DNA from 2 places in the Massilia sp. UBA6681 genome. Region 2 is predicted to be linked to the other one. Evidence: riboswitches for the same ligand, from Rfam matches in the RefSeq annotation. Region 2 holds a riboswitch; the other holds the start of a gene.
What was found. A riboswitch is a leader RNA that binds a small molecule or an ion and turns the genes downstream of it on or off. The one in region 2 is predicted to bind thiamine pyrophosphate.
Positions count from the first base shown of each region.

Region 1: linked by a shared signal. The riboswitch ahead of B2R83_RS23625 (TonB-dependent siderophore receptor) and the one ahead of thiC (phosphomethylpyrimidine synthase ThiC) in region 2 are both predicted to bind thiamine pyrophosphate.

Region 1 is NZ_DKJX01000128.1:13,978-21,686, forward strand. Features, by position in the region: gene pnuC (nicotinamide riboside transporter PnuC) at 95-688, shown strand; gene B2R83_RS23615 (ATP-binding protein) at 700-1,227, shown strand; gene B2R83_RS23620 (HDOD domain-containing protein) at 1,322-2,287, shown strand; gene B2R83_RS23625 (TonB-dependent siderophore receptor) at 2,411-4,540, opposite strand; TPP riboswitch at 4,632-4,740, opposite strand; gene B2R83_RS23630 (sensor histidine kinase) at 4,795-6,429, opposite strand; gene B2R83_RS23635 (DUF535 family protein) at 6,543-7,502, opposite strand.
Region 2 is NZ_DKJX01000073.1:6,078-13,786, forward strand. Features, by position in the region: gene B2R83_RS12400 (DUF2254 domain-containing protein) at 1-551, shown strand, start outside; gene B2R83_RS12405 (ion channel) at 561-1,274, opposite strand; gene thiE (thiamine phosphate synthase) at 1,314-1,928, opposite strand; gene thiD (bifunctional hydroxymethylpyrimidine kinase/phosphomethylpyrimidine kinase) at 1,957-2,700, opposite strand; gene B2R83_RS12420 (thiazole synthase) at 2,700-3,494, opposite strand; gene thiS (sulfur carrier protein ThiS) at 3,511-3,714, opposite strand; gene thiC (phosphomethylpyrimidine synthase ThiC) at 3,714-5,627, opposite strand; TPP riboswitch at 5,696-5,801, opposite strand; gene B2R83_RS12435 (valine--tRNA ligase) at 5,893-7,709, shown strand, end outside.

The sequences.
Region 1 (7,709 bases), on a different contig from region 2:
GCAATCGTGTCCGGATCCGGACGGTGAGCCTTGCGCATTGGTCAGCGAGTGGCCATAATCGCCTGCTGACCTGACCTTGCGTCCCCCGCATCGAATGAACGAACCGCTCGCCTTTCTCGGTTTCAGCACCACGCCGCTGGAACTCATCTCCTTCCTGCTGGCGGTGACCACCGTGCTGCTGAACATCCGCCAGAAGCACTGGGCCTGGCTGTTCTCGATCGCATCCTCAGCGACCTTCGCCGTGGTTTTCTTCGAGGCCAGGCTGTATGGCGACATGGGCCTGCAGTTCGTGTTCATCGGCGCCTCGGTATGGGGCTGGTACCAGTGGCTGCACGGCGCCGGCGACCGGCCGCTGGTGGTCACGCGCCTGAAGAGCGCGGGCTGGGGCTGGTCCATCGCCGCCTGGGCCATCGGCTTCGTGCTGCTGTCCCAGTTCCTCGACCGTCTCACCGACACCGATGTGCCGCATGCGGACGGCTTCCTGACCGCCGGCAGCCTGGTGGGCCAACTCCTGCTGGGCCGCAAGAAGGTGGAGAACTGGCTGGTGTGGATCGTGGTGGACGTGCTCTACGTCGGCCTGTACATCTACAAGGACCTGCACCTGACCGCCATCCTGTATGGGGTGTTCGTGGTGCTGGCCTGGACCGGCTGGCGCGCTTGGTCGAACATCGCGCGGAGGGATGCGTGAAGCCCAAGCCGATGCGCATCGCCGTGCTCGGCGCCGAATCGTCCGGCAAATCGACCCTGTGCGACGCCCTGGCGCGGCGCTACGGCACCGTGTGGGTGCCGGAGTACCTGCGCGAATTCGTCGATACCCACGGCCGCGTGCCGGACGAAGAAGACCAGTACCCGATCGCGTGCACCCAGCGCGCGCGCGAGGACGAGGCGGCCGCGCGCGCCGCAGGCTTCCTGTTCTGCGACACGACGCCCCTGATGACGGCGCTGTACAGCCGCCAGTACTGGGGCCGCGTCGACCCGCAGCTGGCGCGCCTCGCCGGCAGCCACGACTACGCCTGGACCCTGGTGACGGCGCCCGACAGCCCCTGGGAGCCGGACGGGCTGCAGCGCGAATCGGAAGAGGTGCGCCAGACCGTGCACCTGATGCTGGTCGAGACGCTGCAGGCGCGTGCCATCCCCTACGTCCTGCTCGAAGGCAGCCTGGAGCAGCGCTTGCGCAAGGTGGAGGGTCTGCTGGGGCGTCCTGCTGACTCTTTGTCTCTTGATTGAGGTGGATTGAGGAGACAAGCGGTTACATTTGCCTTTTTGTTGCCGTATGGTATTAGAATGTTTTTCTCAGCTTTGACAACTACGGCGGTGCGCTGTGAAAAACTGGATAGGCCGCCTGCTCGGCGGCACCGAGAAGGAGACCGCTGCCTCAGCCGCCATTGACGCGGCCGCGGTGGCAAATGAGACCGATATGGCGGCCGATGTGGACGCTGCCTACTACCGTTGGCTGGCCGCCTCGAGCGGCACCAACGCCAGTCCGGAGATCGAACGGCAGATCCTCGACGAGCTGCGCGCCCTCACGGACGACCCCGAAAGCGCCTCCGGCCTGGTGCCGCGCGTGCCGGAACTCGTGACGCAGCTGTTGGGCGCCCTGTCGGACGAGAACATCTCCACTGCCGCGCTGTCGGCCGAGGTCGGGCGCGACCTGGTGCTGGTCGCCGAAGTGATCCGCGAGGCGAACAGCGCCTACTACCGGCCGGCCAAGCCGATCGAGACCCTCGACGGCGCGGTGACCATGCTCGGCCTGAACGGCCTGCGCATGCTGCTGGCGCGCATCGCGATGCGCCCGCTGATCCGCGTGAAGGTGCAGGGCGTCGCGCGCCAGGTGGCGCCGAACGTGTGGCGCCACTCCGAGCGCTGCGCCTTTGCCGCCAGCGTGATGGCGCCGGGCCTGTCGGCCGGCGTTTTCGAATCCTACCTGGCCGGCCTGATGCAGAACGTGGGCCTGCAGGTCGCGTTCCAGATCGCGGACCGGGTCTGCCAGGGCAAGGTGCCCGGTTCGGGGACCTTCGGGATCGAACTGTTCGAGGCCAGCCGCCAGCTGTCGGCCGTGATTGCCCGTCACTGGGACTTCCCGGCCGAGGTGGTCGAGGCGATCGCCTGGGCGGGTGACCCGGACGGGCCGCACCTGGCCCAGGCGCTGACCCAGGGCGACCGCATCGCCAAACTGCGCCTGCTGCTCGATGCAGAGGTGATCGAGCCGGACGACAGTTTCGTGACCGCCGGCCTGGATGGCTTCCAGCGGCGCTGCCTGGGCAAGCTGGCGGAGCTGGCGGATTGACGTAGTAGGGTGCACGGCTCTGCCGTGCGCGCGTTCAACGAGCAGGAGCAAACCACGGTGCGTCCACGCAGCCGTGGTTTGAACGCGCGGTCGGCAGAGCCGACCACCCTACGAAAGAGCCGATCAGAAGTCGAACTGCGCCGACACCCTGAAGGTGCGCGGCGCGCCCGGCAGCAGGTAGCCGCCCAGCGACTGCGTCACGTCGCGCCAGTAGAACTTGTCGAACACGTTGTCCACGCGGGCGCGCAGGATGGTGTTCATCCCACCCACGCGCAGCGCATACGAGGCCCCCAGCGCGGCCACGTGGTAGCCTGGCACGACGGCGCGGTTGGCCGGGTCGAAGGCCTTGCTTCCCGAGTACTGCCAGGTGGCGTCCACTTTCAGCCCGCGCAGCGCCGGCACCGCGTATTCCACCCAGGCGGTCGAGCGGAACTCCGGCACATTGGTCACGCGCTTGCCTTCGACATCGAGGTCGCCGGTGCCGGTCTGTTCGGCGTCGAGCGCCATCAGGGACAGGCTGTAGTTCAGGTCGGAATTCAGCTTGCCCTGGGCCGCCAGTTCGAGGCCGCGGTGGCGCTGCTGGCCGGCGCGCACGAAGAGGTTGGCGGCGTTGACGTACTCCAGGCCCTGGCGAATGTCGAAGGCGGCGGCCGACAGCATCACCGCATTGCCCACCACGCCCTTGACGCCCACTTCCACCTGCTTCGAGCGGCTCGGCGGCAGCACGCTGTTTTCGTTGGCGGTTCCCATTTCGGCGATGCCGCCATGCTGCAGGCCGTGGCTTAGCGAGCCGTAGACGCTCCAGTCGCGCGCCGGCTTGTAGACCAGGGCGACGCTCGGCAGCACGAAGGAATCGTCGGCATGCACCCAGCCCTGTTCGATCTCGGCCAGCTCGTCGCGCTTGAGCTTTACCCAGCGCAGGCCGGTGTGCAGCGTGATCTTGTCGGACAGCGCCGCCACGTCCTGCACGAACAGGGCGCTTTCGCGGTCGCTGCGGCGCTCCATCACCGGGCCGGTACGCGGATTGCCCGGGGCCGGATCGACGGCCTGGTTGTTCCAGATGTTGCTGTAGCCCGCGTAGTCGTAGACGTATTCGCCGAAGCTGTCGTGGCGCTCGGACAGGGCGGCGCCCACGGTCAGCTGGTGGCGCACGGCGCCCGTGGCGAAGCGGCCCTGCAGCATGGCCTGCAGGCCCCACGGTGTCCGGCGTTCGCCCACGCTCTGGTAGTCATACACGTCGTAGTCGCCGTTCGAGCAGTAGCCCGGATAGAAGCCGTCGCCCTCGTTGCTGCAGCCGTAGGGGAAGGCGGTGTAGTCGTCGCGCTTGAACCAATGCTTGTTGGCGTTGAACGTGGCGGTCCAGTCTGGGTTTAGGCGGTATTCGAAGCGCAGGCCCAGGTTGCTGCTGTCGGTCTCGACCGGCCTGGTCCAGGGCTGGTCGTTCAGCAGGGTCTTGGCCGATACGCCGGTCGGCAGGACTTCGTTGCGCAGCAGCTGGTAGCCAGGCGCCGTGATCTGCGCCTTGTGCTGGTGGTCGACGTCGAGCTGGAGCAGGGCGTCCGGGCTGATCTGCCAGTCGAAGGCGGCGGAGACGAACTGGCGCTCGCCGTCGGCGCCGCGCACGTAGGACTTCAGGTCATCAAACGCGGCATTGATGCGATAGCCGAAGCGGCGGTCCTCGAAGCGGCCGCCCAGGTCGATCGAGCCATGCAGGGTGCCGCGCTCGCTCGCTTCCACCAGGACGGATCGCAGCGGCGCATTGGTCGGGCGCTTGGTGACGAAGTTGACCATGCCGCCGGGCGCCGCGACGCCGGCCTGCAGGCCGGCCAGGCCGCGCAGCACTTCGATGCGTTCCTTGTTCTCCAGCGGGATCTGGGTGTCGGCGGAAATCGCGATGCCGTCCTTGCGGTAGCTGGTGGCGTTGTCGAGGGCGAAGCCGCGGATCGAGAACTGCTCGGCATAGCCGACCGCGTTGTAGGCGTCGCCGATCGAAGCGTCGTAGCGGGCGGCGTCGGTCACGTTGCGGATCGACAGGTCCAGCATCTGGGTGCGATTGATGGCGGTGATCGATGCCGGGGTGTCGAGCAGCGGCGCGTCGGAAAAACCGCCGATGCTGGCGCGGTCGCTGGCGACCCAGCGGCTGCCGGTGACGACCACCGAGGCCACGCCGTCAAGCTCTTGTGCGGATGCGTTGGTGGAGAAGGCCTGCAGGATGGCGCAGGCAATCAGGGAGTATTTCAGCTTGGATGTCATGGTTTGCTCGTCTTCGCGCGCCACATCAAGCATGGCGCGCTGCTTTCATTAAAAAAGCCGGAGCCAACGTGGGGGAAGGGCAAACAAGGATGGGAACTGCGTTGCGCTTTCCTTCGCTGGCATTATCCAGATCAGGTACGAAGGGTATCTCTCACCCGGCAACGCGCTGTTCGCGCATGCCAGGACCCCTAGCGAGGCGGCAGTGTAGCACGGACACGGGAGGCCGTGGTGAATGTGGCAAGACGGGCCGGAACTCAGGACGCCATGGCGTCTGTGGGGGCGGCCGCGGGTGCGCAGGGAAGGGTCACCACGAATGTGCTGCCCAGGCCCAGGCCCGGACTGTGCGCGCTGACGGTGCCGCCATGCAGTTCGACCAGGCTCTTGACGAGCGCCAGGCCGATGCCCAGGCCACCTTCGTTGCGGCCCGGCGTGCGCGTGACCTGGCTGAAGGAGTCGAACACCCGGCCGAGCATTCCGGCCTCGATGCCGACCCCGTTGTCGTGCACGCTGATCTCGGCGCGCTCGCGCCCGACGTACAGGGCCAGCCGAATCTCGCCGCCTTCGGGCGTGTACTTGGCGGCGTTGACCAGCAGGTTGGCGACGATCTGTACCAGGCGCTTGTGGTCGCCCAGCACGACCGGCCCCTGCGGCGGAAGGTCTGCATTCAGCCGGTGGCGGCGCTGCCTGAACAGCGGGCGGGTCTGGTCGAGGGCGTCGTTCAGGACCAGGCACAGGTCCACGGGCGCGCGTTCCGCCGCGATCAGGCCTTGCCGCACGCGCGACACGTCGAGCAGGTCCTCGACCAGGTGGGTCATCGTTTCCACCTGGCGCCCGATGATCTCGGCGGTGCGATGCTGCTGCGCGGCGTCGGCGCCGCCTGGCAGGCGCAGCAAGTCGGCCGCCGCCCGGATCGGGGCCAGCGGATTACGCAGCTCGTGCGCCAGCACCGCCATGAACCGGTCCTTGTGCGCGTCCGCTTCGCGCAACGAGGCCAGGGCCCGTTCCAGCGCCTGCTCGGCGCGCCGGCGGGCGGCATCGGCGCGGTTCAGGCGCAGCGCCGCGTGCCAGGTGCTCGCCACGATCAGGGCCACGATCCCCCAGACCAGCAGCGCGATGCCGGTTTCGGTGTCGATGGCATCGAAGTGCAGGGCGAGCCAGACCAGCGCGCCGAGCAGGACCGGCATGGCGATGGCCGACAGCAGCAGCCGGCGCGCCATCTGCGCCTCGGGGGTGTGGCCGGCGACCGCCGCCATCATTCCTGCGGAAGGGCGTGCGGCCAGGGCGCCCAGCGGCAGCAGGATCAGCACCAGGGCCGTCAGGATCGAGGTGCCGCTGCCGGGCAGCGGCTGGTACAGGAAGGTGTCGCGGAACATGTAGCTTGCCAGCGTGAGCGCGGCCAGGGAAAGCACCCCGAGCGCCAGCCATTGCGCGAGCTGGACATGGCGCGCACGGGGCAGGGCCAGGAGGCTGATGCCCATGCCGAAGAACATCGCCGCGGTCAGTGGCGACGACAAACGCCACCAGCCGGCATGGTCGGCAATGAAGGACGCTGCGAATGGCCAGTCCAGCCGCGCGCTGCCATGTGCCAGCAGGATCGCGGCCGCCATGGCGGTCACGAGCAGCGCCGGTGCCGGGCCGAAGCGGGTATCGGCGCCGCGCCCGTGCAAAGTGAGTGCGCCGCTGGCGAGCAGGGTCAGGGTGGCGGTCAGCGGGACCATAGCCGGCAAACCGGCGAAGACGGAAACGAGCGAATCGATGCCGGCCGCCCACCCCAGCAGGCAAATGGCGGCGATGAGTGCGCAGGCGCAGGCGACGGGGCGCGGCAAGGCGGGCACGGGGACGGCGGGCGACGCGCGGCTGCTGGATGTCGAATGGGCTCGAGAAGGCATGTCCCATCATCATAGTCGGAATGCCCGGGCCGGCGCGCCGGATTCCGGCCTTGCCGGCACGCCCCGGATGGGACAGACGGGATGACGGGCGGCCCGCAACGAGCCGCCCGGCCTCAGGCCTCGGCCGTGGCCGGCGCCGCGACCGCGCGCGCCTGGGCGCTGGCGGCCGGCACCATGTGGCGCAGCATGGTGGTGCGGGTGGAGTCGCCGATGGCGCGCCAGTATTCGCGGCGCTGGGCGGCGCGCTTGCGGTGCTTGGACGGCATGTCGGCCAGCGGCTTGAGGTAGAAGGGCAGGCGGATCAGGTAGCTGCGGCCCGGCATCTCGACTCCGCCGAGGATCTTCCAGAAACCGTCGTAGGCATTCTCGAAGTGCTTCAGGTCGGCCGGATCGTAGGCGATGTGCGAGGTGCACTTGATCGCCACCACCTGGTCGATGCCCAGGGCCTGCGCCACGCCCTGCATCGCGGCGAAGCAGAAGAAGCTCGGCGAGTTGTTGGGGAAGGCTTCTTCGAAAGCGTCGAAGGCGGCGCCGGAGTCGAGCCAGCGGCCCTGGTTGCGGGTGACGAAGGGCACGGTGGGCAGCTCGCTGCCGGCCAGCTGGCCGTCGATCCAGGTGTAGGACAGGCGGTGCAGGTACTTGCCGTCGGCGACCAGCGAAATGGTGAGGTCGCCCTCGGCATCGTGGCGCGGCGCCATCTCGAGGCGCAGCAGGAAGCTGTGCTCACCGGTGTCGTGCTGCCACAGCGTGAGCCCGCCGCCGCCGTAGACGGCCTGGTGGTAGGCATTGCTGAACGCGGCGTCCTCGAAGCGGTAGTGCGACAGCACGCACTGCACGCGCTCGCGCGCGCTCAGGTCGCGCGCCAGGTAGCTGCGGTGGCTCAGGTGGTGGAACAGGTCGTCGTTGGGGGCGGCCGCGACGAAGCGGCGCACCAGGTCGAGGCGGCACAGGGCCTGGTGCTCGCGCCAGTAGCGCAGCACGCGCAGGCTGCGCACGATGCTCAGCATCCAGGAGGCAGGCGTGTACTGGCTGCGGCGTGCAATCCAGTGCTTGGTCAGGTGAGCGAAAATCATGTGAGCGCTCCAGTCGGCGTAAAGTTGCGGGCGCCACGGCGGCGCCACTGCTTTATCTTCGATGCCCACTACATGGGTACTCGGAAAACCTGCTGCGCGCTGCAGTGGGTTTCAGGAAGCCGCAAATGTAAATGGGCTTGCATCGCAGAAATCACATTCTGCCACGCAATTTGCCAGGATGCTAACTCGTGCTGTGGTAATACGGAG
Region 2 (7,709 bases):
TTCCCGGCGCAATGATCGTTCCTTCGCGCCCGCTCGGCTATGTGCTGCCCGATGGGCCCGACAGCGGACCGATCGAGGCGGCGCGTCTGCGCGAAGCCTTCATCATCGGCCCCCTGCGCCAGTTCGACGACGACCCGCGTTTCGGCCTGGTCGTGCTGTCCGAGATCGCCTGCCGCGCCTTGTCTCCCGGCATTAATGATCCGGGCACGGCCATCGGTATCCTGGGTTCGCTGCACCGGTTGTTTGCCGAGTGGGCCCGGGCTGCCGAGCCGGCCGATCCCGAATACGACCGGGTCGCCGCACCTGTGCTTCCCGTCGACGACATGTTCGAGGATGCGTTCCCGGCCATCGCACGCGACGGCGCGGGTCTGGTCGAGGTAGCGGCGCGCCTGCAGCGCGTGCTGGGCGAACTTGGTCGCTGCGGCAGTGCGCACATGCGCGCCGCGGCCCTGCATCAAGCCGCCCTCGCCATGGCGCGGTCCGAGCGCGCACTGGACTTCCCGCCGGACCTCACGCAACTACGGCGGCGGCACGCCGACTACTGGCATTGAAACCGGGAGCTAGTCCTTGTCCCAGGGCTCGCGCTGCGCATCCTGACCGCGCCGGCTGACCCTGCCCTGGGTCGTGAAGCCGATCAGGCGCGCCACCACGGCCGCCAGGTACATCAGGCCGACCAGCATTTCGACGCTGCACAGGGCGCGCGCATGGACGGTGAGCGGAATCACGTCGCCGATACCGGTGCTCGACAACAGCGCGAAGCTCAGGTAATTCAGCTCGCTCCATGAGCGCGGCGCGTCGCCGTTGACGGCTGCGGCAAAGGTGCCCGGCTGCAGCTCCTGCACCATGAGGAACAGGTGGGTGAACGCCCAGGCCAGCAGCGTGAAGGTGGCGGCCGCGGCGAACAGCTCGTCGGTGGTGGCCCGGCGGTCTTCCATCATGTAGGCGATCAGGCTGCCGGCGGCGTAGAAGTAGAACAGCGCTTCCAGCGCCGAGGACCAGGGCAGCAGCGTGCCGCGCAGGTCGTAGAAGGTCTGCAGCGCCAGCAGGATCACGATCGGCACCGCCAGCGCCACGCTGATCCGGGTCTCGCCAGGCGTGCGCCGCACCATGCGGATGGTCAGCGACAGCACCAGAATGCCGAACACGTTGAAGGCCGTATGCCCGGCGGGTTCGTGCTCGATAAAGGGGTACAACAGCATGCCGAGCAGCTGTACCAGCAGCAGGATGGCCGAGGGGTGGCGGCTGGTATGGATGAGCAGGCGCAGCGGTCGCATGGTCGGTATGGCAAGAGTGGCAACGCTGCCATTGTAAGTTCAGGCGTGCCGGAACAGCGCGCAGAAGTCGCGCACGGCCGCCGCCGGGTCGGCCGCCGCGTACACGCTCGTGATCGCCGCCACCATCGAGGCGCCGCGCCGCACCAGCGGCGCCGCATTCAGCGGGGTCATGCCGCCGATGACCACCATCGGCAGGGCCACGCGGTCGCGCCAGACCTCGACCAGTTCGGGCGGCGTGACGAAGCTGTATTTCTTGACCGGGGAGGGATAGAAGCCGCCGAAGGCCACATAGCTGGCGCCGTCTTGCTGGGCGTTCTCGGCCAGTTTCAACTCGCCGTAGCACGAGGCGCCGACGATCTTGCCCGGTCCCAGCAGGGCCCGCGCCTGTGCCACCGACATGTCCGTGCCGCCGACGTGCACGCCGTCGGCGTCGAGGTCGCGGCACAGGTCGATGTGGTCGTTGATCACGAGCGGCCGCTTGTGGCTGCGGCACAGCGCCAGCAGGGCTGCGGCCTGCTCGGCCTGCAAGGCCGGGCTGGCGCTTTTATGGCGGTACTGCACCAGGGATGCGCCAGCAGTCAAGGCGAGGTCGGTGACCGCGAGCAGGCGCCCGGTGTCGTCCCAGTCCGGGGTGACGAGGTAGAGCCCCCGCATGAAGTGCTTGTTCAAGGATGATCCTTTCTCAGTGGGCTTGCAGGATGCGGCGCGGGATGCGCTGTCCGGGCGCGATCCGGAAGGCATGCGCCAGCGTCTGATGGCAGTAGTCCTGGGCATGCTCGAGCGCTTGCGCCATCGGGTCGCACAGCGCGAGGCGCGCCGCGATGGCGGCGGCCAGCGTGCAGCCGCTGCCGTGGTAGCTGTGCGGCAGGCGCGGCATGCGCCAGCTGCGCTGCTCCATCCCGCCCTGCAGCCAGCGGTTGACGACGACGTCCCCCTCGCCATGCCCGCCGGTGAGCAGCACGTGCTCGCAGGGCAGCGCCCCCAGCGCCGCCGCCTCCGGCAGGTTCGGCACCAGCACGGTGGCCAGCGGCAGCAGCTCGGCCAGCGCGGCGATGGCGTTGCCCTTGCCGAGCGCGTCGCCGTGGCCGCTGGCCAGCACCGGGTCGAGCACGACCGGCAGCGCCGGGGCGGACGCGCGCAGCCGGCGCAGCAGCCGGGCAATCGCCGCCGCGTTCTCGCGGCTGCCGGGAATGCCGATTTTCACCGCGTCGATGCCGAAGGAATCGACCAGCGCTTCGGCCTGGCGCAGGACCAGGCCGGCGTCGACCGGGTGCACCTCGTGAACCCGGTTGTTGTCCTGGACGGTCAGGGCCGTCGCCACCGGCAGCGCGTGGCCGCCGAGGGCGCCGATGGCGGCAATGTCCGCCGCCAGCCCTGCCCCGCCGCCGGGGTCGAGCCCGGCGAACACGAGCACGGTCGGCACCATCAGGTGGCCATGCCCTGCAGCGGCGACGAGGGCGAGGCCGCGAAGCGCTTCGGCATGCGCCCCGCCAGGCGCGCCTCGCGCCCGGCGATGACGGCGTGGCGCATCGCGCGCGCCATGCGCACCGGATCATGGGCGGCCGCGATCGCGGTGTTCATGAGCACGCCGTCGCAGCCGAGCTCCATCGCGATCGCCGCATCCGAAGCCGTGCCGACGCCGGCATCGACCAGCACCGGCACCGTGGCCTGCTCGATGATGAGCGAAAGGTTCCAGGGATTCAGGATGCCCATGCCGGAACCGATGAGCGAGGCCAGCGGCATCACGGCGACGCAACCGATCTCCTGCAGGATGCGGGCCTGCACGGGGTCGTCGCTGCAATAGACCATCACGTCGAAGCCGTCGCGCACCAGGACCTCCGCCGCCTTGAGCGTTTCGGGCATCTGCGGGAACAGGGTCTTCTCGTCGCCCAGCACCTCCAGCTTGACGAGCTTGCGCCCGCCCAGCAGTTCGCGCGCCATCTGCAGGGTGTAGATCGCATCTTTGGCCGTGTAGCAGCCGGCCGTGTTGGGCAGGATGGTGAATTCCTCCAGGGGCAGCACGTCGAGCAGGCTGGGAGCGTTCGGGTCCTGGCCGATGTTCACGCGGCGGATCGCCACGGTGACGATCTCGGCGCCGGCTGCCAGCGTGGCGTCGCGCGTCTGCGCCAGGTCGCGGTACTTGCCGCTGCCGACCAGCAGGCGCGAAGCGTACTGGCGCCCGGCGATGGTCAGGAAGTCGTTCTCTACGATTGCATTCATTGTCATCTCCTTGTTTTCAACCGCCACCGATGGCGCGCACGATGTCCACTTTGTCGCGGGCCTGCAGCCGGCGCTGCGGCCACTGCTGGCGCGGCACCACTTCGCGGTTGACCGCCACCGCCACCGCCTGCTCGGCCAGGCCCAGCTGGCCGGCCAGGTCCAGCAGCGACACGCCGGCCGGCACCTGGTACAGGGCGCCGTTCAGTTCGATCTCCGTCATCAGACCTCCCGGTACAGCTTGGCGCCGCCGCGCACGAACTCGATCGCCTTCTCTTCCATGCCTTTCGCCAGCGCGGCTCCTTCGGCCACCCCGCTGGCGGCGGCATACTCGCGCACCTCCTGCGTGATCTTCATCGAACAGAAATGCGGGCCGCACATCGAGCAGAAGTGCGCCACCTTGCTGGACTCCTTGGGCAGGGTCTCGTCGTGGAAGGCGCGCGCCTTGTCCGGGTCGAGGCCGAGGTTGAACTGGTCTGCCCAGCGGAATTCGAAGCGCGCTTTCGACAGGGCGTTGTCGCGCAGCTGGGCGCCAGGGTGGCCCTTGGCCAGGTCGGCCGCGTGGGCCGCGATCTTGTAGGTGATGATGCCGTCCTTGACATCGTTCTTGTCGGGCAGGCCCAGGTGCTCCTTGGGCGTGACGTAGCACAGCATGGCGGTGCCGTACCAGCCGATGGTAGCGGCGCCGATGCCCGAGGTGATGTGGTCGTAGCCGGGCGCGATGTCGGTAGTGAGCGGCCCCAGGGTGTAGAACGGCGCCTCGCTGCACTGCTCCAGCTGCAGGTCCATGTTCTCCTTGATCAGGTGCAGCGGCACGTGGCCGGGGCCCTCGATCATGGTCTGGACGTCGTGTTTCCAGGCGATCTGCGTGAGCTCGCCCAGGGTCTTCAGCTCGGCCAATTGGGCTTCGTCGTTGGCGTCGTAGATCGAGCCGGGGCGCAGGCCGTCGCCCAGGCTGAAGGACACGTCGTAGGCCTTCATGATCTCGCAGATCTCCTCGAAATGCGTGTACAGGAAGGATTCCCGATGATGCGCCAGGCACCACTTGGCCATGATGGAACCGCCGCGCGAGACGATGCCGGTCAGGCGCTTGGCCGTCATCGGCACATAGGCCAGGCGCACGCCGGCGTGGATGGTGAAGTAGTCGACGCCCTGCTCCGCCTGCTCGATCAGCGTATCGCGGTAGATCTCCCAGGTGAGTTCCTCGGCCTTGCCGCCGACCTTTTCCAGCGCCTGGTAGATCGGCACCGTTCCGATCGGCACTGGCGAATTCCTGATGATCCATTCGCGCGTCTCGTGGATGTGCTTGCCGGTCGACAGGTCCATCACGTTGTCGGCGCCCCAGCGGATCGCCCAGGTCATCTTTTCCACTTCCTCGCCGATCGAGGACGTCACCGCCGAGTTGCCGATGTTGGCGTTGATCTTCACCAGGAAGTTGCGGCCGATGATCATCGGCTCGATTTCCGGGTGGTTGATGTTGGCCGGGATGATGGCGCGGCCGCGCGCCACTTCGTCGCGCACGAACTCGGGCGTGATCTCGGCGGGGATGCTGGCGCCGAAGGACTGCCCCGGATGCTGGCGCGACAGCAGGCTGGCCACGCGCGCGCCCATGGGGCCGGAATCGACCAGCGAAGCCAGGTATTCCTTGCGGCGCAGGTTCTCGCGCAGGGCGACGAATTCCATCTCGGGGGTCACGATCCCCTGGCGCGCATAGTGCATCTGGGTGACGTTGCGCCCGCTGCGGGCGCGGCGCGGGGTGCGCTGCAGCTCGAAGCGCAGGGCAGTGAGCGCCGGGTCAAGCAGGCGCGCCTTGCCGTAGTCGGAAGTGGGGCCCGCCAACTCCTCGGTATCGCCCCTTTCGAGGATCCACGGCGTGCGCGGCGTACCCAGGCCGCGGCGGATGTCGATGCTGGCCGCCGGATCGGTGTAGGGTCCGGAAGTGTCGTAGACGAACAGCGGCGGATTCTCCTCGCCGCCGAAACTGTCGGGTGTCGGCGACTGCGAGATGGCGCGCATTGGTACGCGGATGTCGGGCCGGCTGCCGTCGATGTAGACCTTGCGCGAGTTGGGGAAGGGTTCGATGGCTGCCTGGTCGACCGTGGCGGTCGCGGCGTCGAATTTGAGCGGTGCGTTCATGTGGCTCCTTTGCGGAGCCAGCAAAGGAGTGTGCCAGGATCGGCCAGGCAGGCGCGTGCGCGCCCTGGGCCGTGTTCTGACTGCTTCCCTTCGCTGGCATTATCCAGATCAGGTTCGGAGGGTATTTCTCACCCGCGTGTCGCGTTTGCGACAGCAGGACCCCTAGCGTGTGCCGCGCCCGGCTTTCCGGAACGCAGCGGGGCGGATTATAGCCGCATCTACTCTATAATGGTTCTTTTCGCACAATTTTTTAGTTGACCACATCATGGAACTTGCCAAGTCTTTCGAGCCCGCAGACATTGAACAATACTGGCGCACCGAGTGGGAACAGCGCGGTTACTTCACCGCCACCATGGAAGACGGCAAGCCGTCGTTCAGCATCCAGCTGCCGCCGCCGAACGTCACGGGCACCCTGCACATGGGCCATGCCTTCAACCAGACCGTGATGGACGGCCTGACCCGCTACTACCGCATGCGCGGCTACAACACCGCCTGGATCCCGGGCACCGACCACGCCGGCATCGCCACCCAGATCGTGGTGGAGCGCCAGCTCGACGCGCAGAAGATCTCGCGCCACGACCTCGGACGCGAAGCCTTCGTCGAGAAGGTCTGGGAATGGAAGGAAAAGTCGGGCAACACCATCACCGGCCAGATGCGCCGCATGGGCACCTCGCCGGACTGGAAGCGCGAATACTTCACGATGGACGAAAGCCGCAGCAAAACCGTGGCGGAAGTCTTCGTGCGCCTGTACGAACAGGGCCTGATCTACCGCGGCAAGCGCCTGGTCAACTGGGACCCGGTGCTGGGTACCGCCGTGTCGGATCTGGAAGTCGATTCGCAGGAAGAAGACGGCTCGATGTGGTACATCAAGTACCCGCTGGCCGACGGCTCGGGCCACCTCACGGTCGCCACCACCCGTCCGGAAACCCTGCTGGGCGACGTCGCCGTGGCGGTGGACCCGACCGACGAGCGCTATACGAGCCTGGTCGGCAAGCTGCTGAACCTGCCCCTGACCGGCCGCCAGATTCCGGTGATCGCGGATAGCTACGTCGACAAGGAATTCGGCACCGGCTGCGTCAAGATCACCCCGGCCCACGACTTCAACGACTACGCGGTCGGCCAGCGCGCCAATCTCGCGCCGATCAACATCTTCACCCTGGACGCCAGGATCAACGAGAACGGCCCGAGCCAGTACCAGGGCCTGGACCGCTTCGCCGCGCGCAAGCAGATCGTCGCCGACCTGGAAGCGCAAGGCCTGCTGGCCGAAGTCAAGCCGCACAAGCTGATGGTGCCGCGCGGCGACCGCACCGGCGTCGTCATCGAGCCGATGCTGACCGACCAGTGGTTCGTCGCCATGAGCAAGCCGGCGCCGGAAGGCACCTTCAACCCGGGCAAGTCGATCACCGACGTGGCGCTGGAAAAGGTGGCCAACGGCGAGATCAAGTTCGTGCCCGAGAACTGGACCACCACCTATAACCAGTGGCTGGGCAACATCCAGGACTGGTGCATCTCGCGCCAGCTGTGGTGGGGCCACCGCATCCCGGCCTGGTACGGCGAGAACGGCGAGATCGTGGTCGCCCGCACCGAGGAAGAAGCGCAAGCCAAGGCCGCGGCCCAGGGCGTCGTTGGGGCGCTGCGCCGCGACGACGACGTGCTGGATACCTGGTTCTCCTCGGCCCTGGTGCCCTTCTCGACCATGGGCTGGCCGGAAGAAACCCGGGACATGAAGCACTTCCTGCCCTCGTCGGTGCTGGTGACCGGCTTCGACATCATCTTCTTCTGGGTTGCCCGCATGGTGATGATGACGACTCACTTCACCGGCAAGGTGCCGTTCGAGACCGTGTACGTGCACGGCCTGGTGCGCGACAGCCAGGGCCAGAAGATGTCCAAGTCGAAGGGCAACACGCTCGACCCGATCGACCTGATCGACGGCATCGACGTCGAGTCGCTGGTGGCCAAGCGCACCACCGGCCTGATGGACCCGCGCGCCGCCGAGAAGATCGCCAAGGCCACCCGCAAGGAATTCCCGGAAGGGATCCCGGCCTTCGGCACCGACGCCGTGCGCTTCACCATGGCGAGCTA